Regions from separate parts of the Janthinobacterium algoris genome, predicted to be linked through region 2. Evidence: riboswitches for the same ligand, from Rfam matches in the RefSeq annotation. Region 2 holds a riboswitch; the other holds the start of a gene.
What was found. Region 2 has a riboswitch for thiamine pyrophosphate ahead of thiC (phosphomethylpyrimidine synthase ThiC). Riboswitches for the same ligand answer to the same signal wherever they lie in the genome.
Positions count from the first base shown of each region.

Region 1: another riboswitch for thiamine pyrophosphate. It lies ahead of ACQ4W7_RS09895 (TonB-dependent siderophore receptor); the one in region 2 lies ahead of thiC (phosphomethylpyrimidine synthase ThiC).

Region 1 covers NZ_JBNYXZ010000005.1:247,077-250,483, reverse strand. The annotation lists gene ACQ4W7_RS09895 (TonB-dependent siderophore receptor) at 1-1,514, opposite strand, end outside; TPP riboswitch at 1,602-1,699, opposite strand; gene ACQ4W7_RS09890 (iron-containing alcohol dehydrogenase) at 1,777-2,934, opposite strand; gene ACQ4W7_RS09885 (ferritin family protein) at 3,077-3,382, shown strand.
Region 2 covers NZ_JBNYXZ010000009.1:112,858-116,264, forward strand. The annotation lists gene ACQ4W7_RS15095 (PAS domain S-box protein) at 1-195, shown strand, start outside; gene ACQ4W7_RS15100 (response regulator) at 224-1,030, shown strand; gene ACQ4W7_RS15105 (hypothetical protein) at 1,070-1,324, shown strand; TPP riboswitch at 1,433-1,548, shown strand; gene thiC (phosphomethylpyrimidine synthase ThiC) at 1,639-3,407, shown strand, end outside.

The DNA.
Region 1 (3,407 bases), on a different contig from region 2:
GCCGTGCCGCCATGTTCCATGCCCTGCGAATAGGCCGCATACATGGACACATTGTCGAGCGGGGTGTAGACCAGCGATACGTTGGGCAGCAGGAAGTCGTGCTTGGCGCGGATTTCCTTGTCGGCCTTCAACACATACTGGTAGCCGTCGACATTGATATGGCGCAAGCCGCCATGCAGCTTCCAGTTTTGGGCCAGGCTGACGATATCCTGCACGAAGACGGAGTTTTCCGTATCCTTGCGCACCAGGCGCACGGGGCCTTGTACGCCCGTCGACATCTCGACTATTTGCGGGCGGTAGATGTTGCTCACGCCAGCCCAGTCGTACACGTACAGGCCGGCGCGGTCCTTGCGGCGGAAGGTCGAGACGCCGGCCGTGAATTCGTGGCGCAGGGCACCGGTGGCAAACTTGCCCTGGATCATGGCTTGTGCGCTCAGCGGCTTTTTCGTCTCGCCCAGGCTGCGGTAGTCATACACGTCGTAGTCGCCATTGCCGCAAAATCCCGGGTACAGCTCTTGCGCGCTGCAGCCATACGGGAAGGCCGTGTAGTCGTCGCGCTTGAACGAGTGCTGGTTGGCCGACACGGTGGCGTGCCAGTCGTCATTGAAGGCGTACTGGAAGCGCAGGCCGATATTGCTGGTGACGGTTTCCACGGGGCGCGTCCACGGCTGCAAGTTGAGCATGGCGTCGGCGCTGATGCCGGTCGGCAAGGTGGTGTTATTCAGTAGCTGGAAGCCGGGCGCCGTCGCCTGTGCCTTGTCCTGGTAGTCGGCATCGATTTGCAGCAGCGCTTGCGGCGATATTTGCCAGTCGAAGGCGCCGGAAATGAAACGACGGTTGCCATCCGCACCCTTGATGTAGGAACGCAGGCGCTCGGCAGCCACGTTGACCCTGTAGCCGAAGCGCGTGTCTTCCAGGCGGCCGCCCAGGTCGACGGCGCCGTACAGGGTGCCCCGTTCGCGCGTTTCCACGGTGACCGTGCGCAGCGGCGCGGCGGTGGGGCGCTTGACGATGAAATCGATCACGCCGCCCGGTGCGGCCACGCCCGCCTGCAAGCCGGCCAAGCCCTTCAGCACTTCGATGCGCTCCTTGTTTTCCAGCGGAATTTGCGTGTCGCCGGGAATGGCCACGCCATCCTTGCGGTAGCTGGAATTGTTGTCGAGCTTGAAGCCGCGGATGGAAAATTGCTCCGCATAGCCGACGGCGTTGTAGGCGTCGTTGATGCTGGTGTCGAGCTTGACGGCATCGCTGAGATTGCGGATTTGCAAGTCCTGCATGTCTTTTTGCGAAATGACGGTGACGGACGCCGGCGTCTGCAGCAGCGGGGCGTCGGAAAAACCGCCCACGGAGGCGCGCTTGGCGGCTGGCGCCTTGCTGGCCGTGACGACAACTTCGGTCATGCTTGGCGTATCGGCCGACACTTCGGCGGTGTCATTCGCGGCCAGGGCAGGCGTGGCAAACGCGTGCAGGATGGCCAGGGTCAGAACAGAAATAGATAAATTCGGTGTGGACATAGATTGCTCGTGGTTCAAGCCGTCTCCGGGAAAAGAGCACGGCAGGCTGCTTGTTCGGCTGGCGCCAACGCAGGAGCTATCAAAGGAGGGAGGTACTTTGCGCTTTCCTTCGCTGGCATTATCCAGATCAGGTACGAAGGGTATCTCTCACCCGGATGACTGCTCCAGGACCCCTAGCGAAATGACAGCTTAGCATGAAGCACGGCCAGCTGTCCCGCTGGCTGACCGTTTTACAACAGTGTGGCAGATTCTATAAACTAAGCTACAGGCTCAGTTCCAGCACCTTGCGGCTGACGGCGGGCGTGATGTCGCGCTGTTCGCCCAGCGCCGTCATGCCGTGCGCTTCCAGGGCGGACACGACGGCATCCACGCTGGCATGGTTCAAGCCGTAGTCGGCCAAACGCGTCTTGACGCCCATGTGGCGGAAGAAAAATTCCGTGCGCGCGATGGCCGCCTCGATGCGGCCATCTTCGTCGCCGCCATCGAGGCCCCAGACGCGGGCCGCATATTGCAGCAGCTTGGCGCGCTTGGCCTGCTTGCGCACGCGCAGCATGCTGGGCAGGATGATGGCCAGGGTTTGCGCGTGATCCAGTTCATACAGGGCCGTCAATTCGTGGCCGATGGCGTGCGTGGACCAGTCCTGCGGCACGCCCACGCCGATCAGGCCGTTCAAGGCCAGGGTGGCGCTCCACATCACGTTGGCGCGCACGTCGTAGTCGTCCGGGTGCGACAGGGCTTTCGGGCCTTCCTCAATCAGCGTCAGCAGAATGCCTTCGGCGAAGCGGTCTTGCACCGAGGCATTCACCGGGTAGGTCAGATACTGCTCCATGACATGCGCAAACGCATCGACGACGCCATTGCCCACCTGGCGCAGCGGCAAGGTAAATGTTTTCGACGGGTCCAGCACGGAGAACTTCGGATATACCTTGCGGCTCATGAACGAGCGCTTTTCCTGCGTGGCCTTGCGCGTGATCACGGCCGAGCCATTCATTTCGGAACCCGTGGCCGGTAACGTCAAGACCGTGCCGAAGGGCAGGGCGGCCTCGACGATCTTGCCGCCTTTGGCCAGGATGTCCCACGCCTCGCCCTCGTGCAGGGCGGCGGCGGCGATGAACTTCGTGCCATCGACCACGGAGCCGCCGCCGACGGCCAGCAGGAAATCGATGCGCTCGCTTTTCACGAGGGCCACGGCCTGCATCAGGGTTTCATAGCTGGGATTGGGTTCGATGCCGGCAAATTCGAGCACCGTATGGCCAGCCAGCGCCGCCCTGACTTCATCGTAGACGCCGTTCTGCTTGATGCTGCCGCCGCCATAGGTCATCAGGACCCGCGCCTGCGGCGGGATCAGGCCGGCGATGGCGGCGATCTGGCCCTGGCCGAAGAGGATTTGCGTCGGATTGTAAAAGTCGAAATTGAACATGGGGCTCCTGCCGCTGAGGTTTAGGCTGTTGCTGAGCCATGATTATGGCCGAATGGGTGGAAACGTGTCGTGGACGCTTGAGCTTTTTGCCCGCACGGTGGAGAATGCAGCCGATGTCACCACCACGCGAAAAGGAATGCGCATGACCACCGTCCCACTGGAAGAATCAGGCTTGCCGGCCACGGCACTCGACATGCACCGCGCCATCGGCGCAACCATCGCTGCACTGCAGGCGCTGGACTTGAACAGCCAGCGTTTCGAAGCATGCACGGACCCGGAACTGCGCCGCGTGCTCGCGCATGCAGGCGACACCAGCCGCAAGGAAGCGGCCATGCTGCTCGAATGGATGCGCCGCCGCGACGCGCGCCTGGACACGGCCATGAAAGAAGCGCTGTTCAAGGCGGGGCCGATTGTTGCCCAGTATCACTATGACGAGAAAATAGTGTAACTATTGGTTTGTTGCTGTGGCGTAC
Region 2 (3,407 bases):
CTCACCAGCCACATTCCCGTGATGGCCCTGTCGGCCAACGCGGTGCCGCGCGACATCGAGAAAGGCCTGGAAGCGGGCTTCTTCCGCTACCTGACCAAGCCGATCAAGGTCGTCGAATTCATGGAGGCGCTCGACGTAGCCCTGCACCATGCGGCCGCGCACGGCCTGGTCGATGACACTCACGCAGTACGCTAATTCAGCACTTCATTTTAGGAATACCGCCATGCTTCAAGCCACCGAGATCCTGAACGCCAGCATTCTCATCGTTGACGACCAGGAAGCCAACGTCATGCTGCTGGAACAGGTGCTGCGCAATGCCGGCTACACGCGCATCACTTCCACCATGGACCCACAAGCCGTGCACGCGCTGCACCAGCAGCACCGCTACGACCTGATCCTGCTCGACTTGCAGATGCCGGAAATGGATGGCTTCGAAGTCATGGAAGGCTTGCGCGACATCGAGGCGGGCAGCTATCTGCCCGTGCTGGTGATCACGGCCCAGCCCGGCCACAAGCTGCGCGCGCTGCAGGCGGGCGCCAAGGACTTCGTCAGCAAACCCTTCGACTTGGTGGAAGTGAAGACGCGCATCCACAACATGCTGGAAGTGCGTTTGCTGTATCAGAAGCTGGCCGAATACAACAAGTCGCTGGAACAGATGGTGGAAGAGCGCACGGCCGAACTGCGCGAAAGCGAAGCGCGCTTCCAGCGCTTCACGGAACTGTCGTCCGATTGGTACTGGGAACAGGATGCGCAGGGCAATCTGACGCGCTTTTCCGGCCCCGTGGCCGAAATGCTGGGCATCGGCAGCGAAGCAGAGCCGCAGCGCTGGAACGCCACCGAGCGCGCCTTGCTCGACGCCAAGATTGCCGCGCGTGAACCCTTCCTCGACTTCATCTACAGCCGCGCCAACCTCGATGGCAGCACGCAGTATCTACAGGTCAGCGGCGAACCGATGTTCGATAATGGCAGCCGCTTCATCGGCTACCGCGGCATCGGCCTCGATGTCACGGAACGCTTGCGTATCGCCTGATTTATACTTGTGGATATTCACATCCACAAGGAAAGCATCATGGCTGACAAATCTCCCTCCTACTGGTTTCCCGCCAAGACCTATGGCTGGGGCTGGGGCTTGCCCATCACTTGGCAGGGCTGGCTGGTGTTCCTGGCCGCGCTGGCACTGTTCGCCTGCGGCGCGTTCCTGTTTCCCCCGCAAACCATGCTGGTCGGCTACATCGTGTATGAAGCGGCCATCGTTGCCGTGCTCATTTTCATTTGCCAGCTGAAGGGCGAACCGACCAGCTGGCGCTGGGGCAAGAAGAAATAAGCGTGCTGGCATCTGCTGCATTGCAGCAGATGCACAAAGACGACAGCTGCAAGAAATCATCTGGCCGCGCGGCGTGAACCGCGTATAATTGGCTCGCTGCCGCAAGGCGGCAAACGCTAGGGGTCCTGCCTTTCGCTGTGGAAACACGGTGCAAGCGCGGGTGAGAAATACCCTCCGAACCTGATCTGGATAATGCCAGCGAAGGGAAGCTTTAGGATGAACGCACCCCGCTTTTCCGCGTGCGCGCAGCCGAACCTCCTTAGCTGGCTCCAGGCTATAAATAGTCTAGCTGCAAGTCTAGCCAAGGAGCCAAAATGAACGCCAACCTGAAATTCCTCTCCGCCACCGCCACGGTCGACGAAGCCGCCATCGCGCCGCTGCCCAATTCGCGCAAGATTTACGTGCAAGGCAGCCGCCCCGACATCCGCGTGCCCATGCGCCAGATCAGCCAGTCCGACACGGAAGCGTCGTTTGGCGGCGAAAAGAATCCACCGATCTACGTCTACGACACGTCCGGCCCCTACACGGACCCGGACGTGAACATCGACATCCGCTCGGGTCTCGATACGCCGCGCCTGCCGTGGATCATGGAGCGGGCCGACACGGAAGAGCTGCCCGGCCCCACTTCCGACTATGGCATTGCCCGCCTGGCGGACCCGAAGCTGGCCGAACTGCGTTTCAACCTGCACCGCAAGCCGCGCCGCGCCAAGGCGGGCACCAATGTGACGCAGATGCACTATGCCCGGCGCGGCATCATCACGCCGGAAATGGAATTCGTTGCCATCCGTGAAAACATGCGCCGCGGAGAGTACTTGAAGGAGTTGAAAGCCTCCGGCCCCATGGGCGAACGCCTGGCCGAGCTGATGGGCCGCCAGCACCCTGGCCAGTCGTTCGGCGCCAGCATCCCGGCCGAAATCACGCCGGAATTCGTGCGCGAGGAAATCGCCCGCGGCCGCGCCATCATTCCCGCCAACATCAACCACCCGGAAGTCGAGCCGATGATTATCGGCCGCAATTTCCTGGTGAAAATCAACGCGAACATCGGCAATTCGGCCGTCACCTCGTCGATAGGCGAGGAAGTGGAAAAGATGACCTGGGCCATCCGCTGGGGTGGCGACAATGTGATGGACTTGTCCACCGGCAAGCATATCCACGAAACGCGCGAATGGATCGTGCGCAACAGCCCCGTGCCCATCGGCACCGTGCCCATTTACCAGGCGCTGGAAAAGGTCAATGGCAAGGCCGAAGATCTGACCTGGGAAATTTTCCGCGACACCCTGATCGAGCAGGCCGAGCAGGGCGTCGACTATTTCACCATCCACGCGGGCGTGCTGCTGCGCTATGTGCCGATGACGGCCAAGCGCTTGACGGGCATCGTCTCGCGCGGCGGTTCCATCATGGCGAAATGGTGTCTGGCGCACCACCAGGAATCGTTCCTGTACACGCATTTCGAAGACATCTGCGAAATCATGAAGGCATATGACGTCTCGTTCTCGCTGGGCGACGGCTTGCGCCCCGGTTCCATCTACGATGCCAACGATGAAGCGCAGCTGGGCGAACTGAAGACCTTGGGCGAGCTGACACAAGTGGCTTGGAAGCACGACGTGCAAGTGATGATCGAAGGCCCGGGCCACGTGCCCATGCAGCTGATCAAGGAAAACATGGACTTGCAGCTGGAGCAGTGCGGCGAAGCGCCGTTCTACACGCTGGGGCCGTTGACCACCGACATTGCGCCCGGCTACGACCACATCACTTCCGGCATCGGCGCGGCCATGATCGGCTGGTATGGCACGGCCATGCTGTGCTACGTGACGCCGAAGGAACACCTGGGCCTGCCCAACAAGGCGGACGTCAAGGACGGCATCATCACCTACAAAATCGCGGCGCACGCAGCCGACCTGGCGAAAGGCCATCCGGGTGCGCAAATCCGCGACAATGCCCTGTCGAAAGCCCGTTTCGAATTCCGCTGGGACGACCAGTTCAATATCGGCCTGGACCCGGACAAGGCGCGCGAATTCCACGATGAAACCTTGCCCAAGGATTCGGCCAAGGTGGCGCATTTCTGCTCCATGTGCGGCCCGCA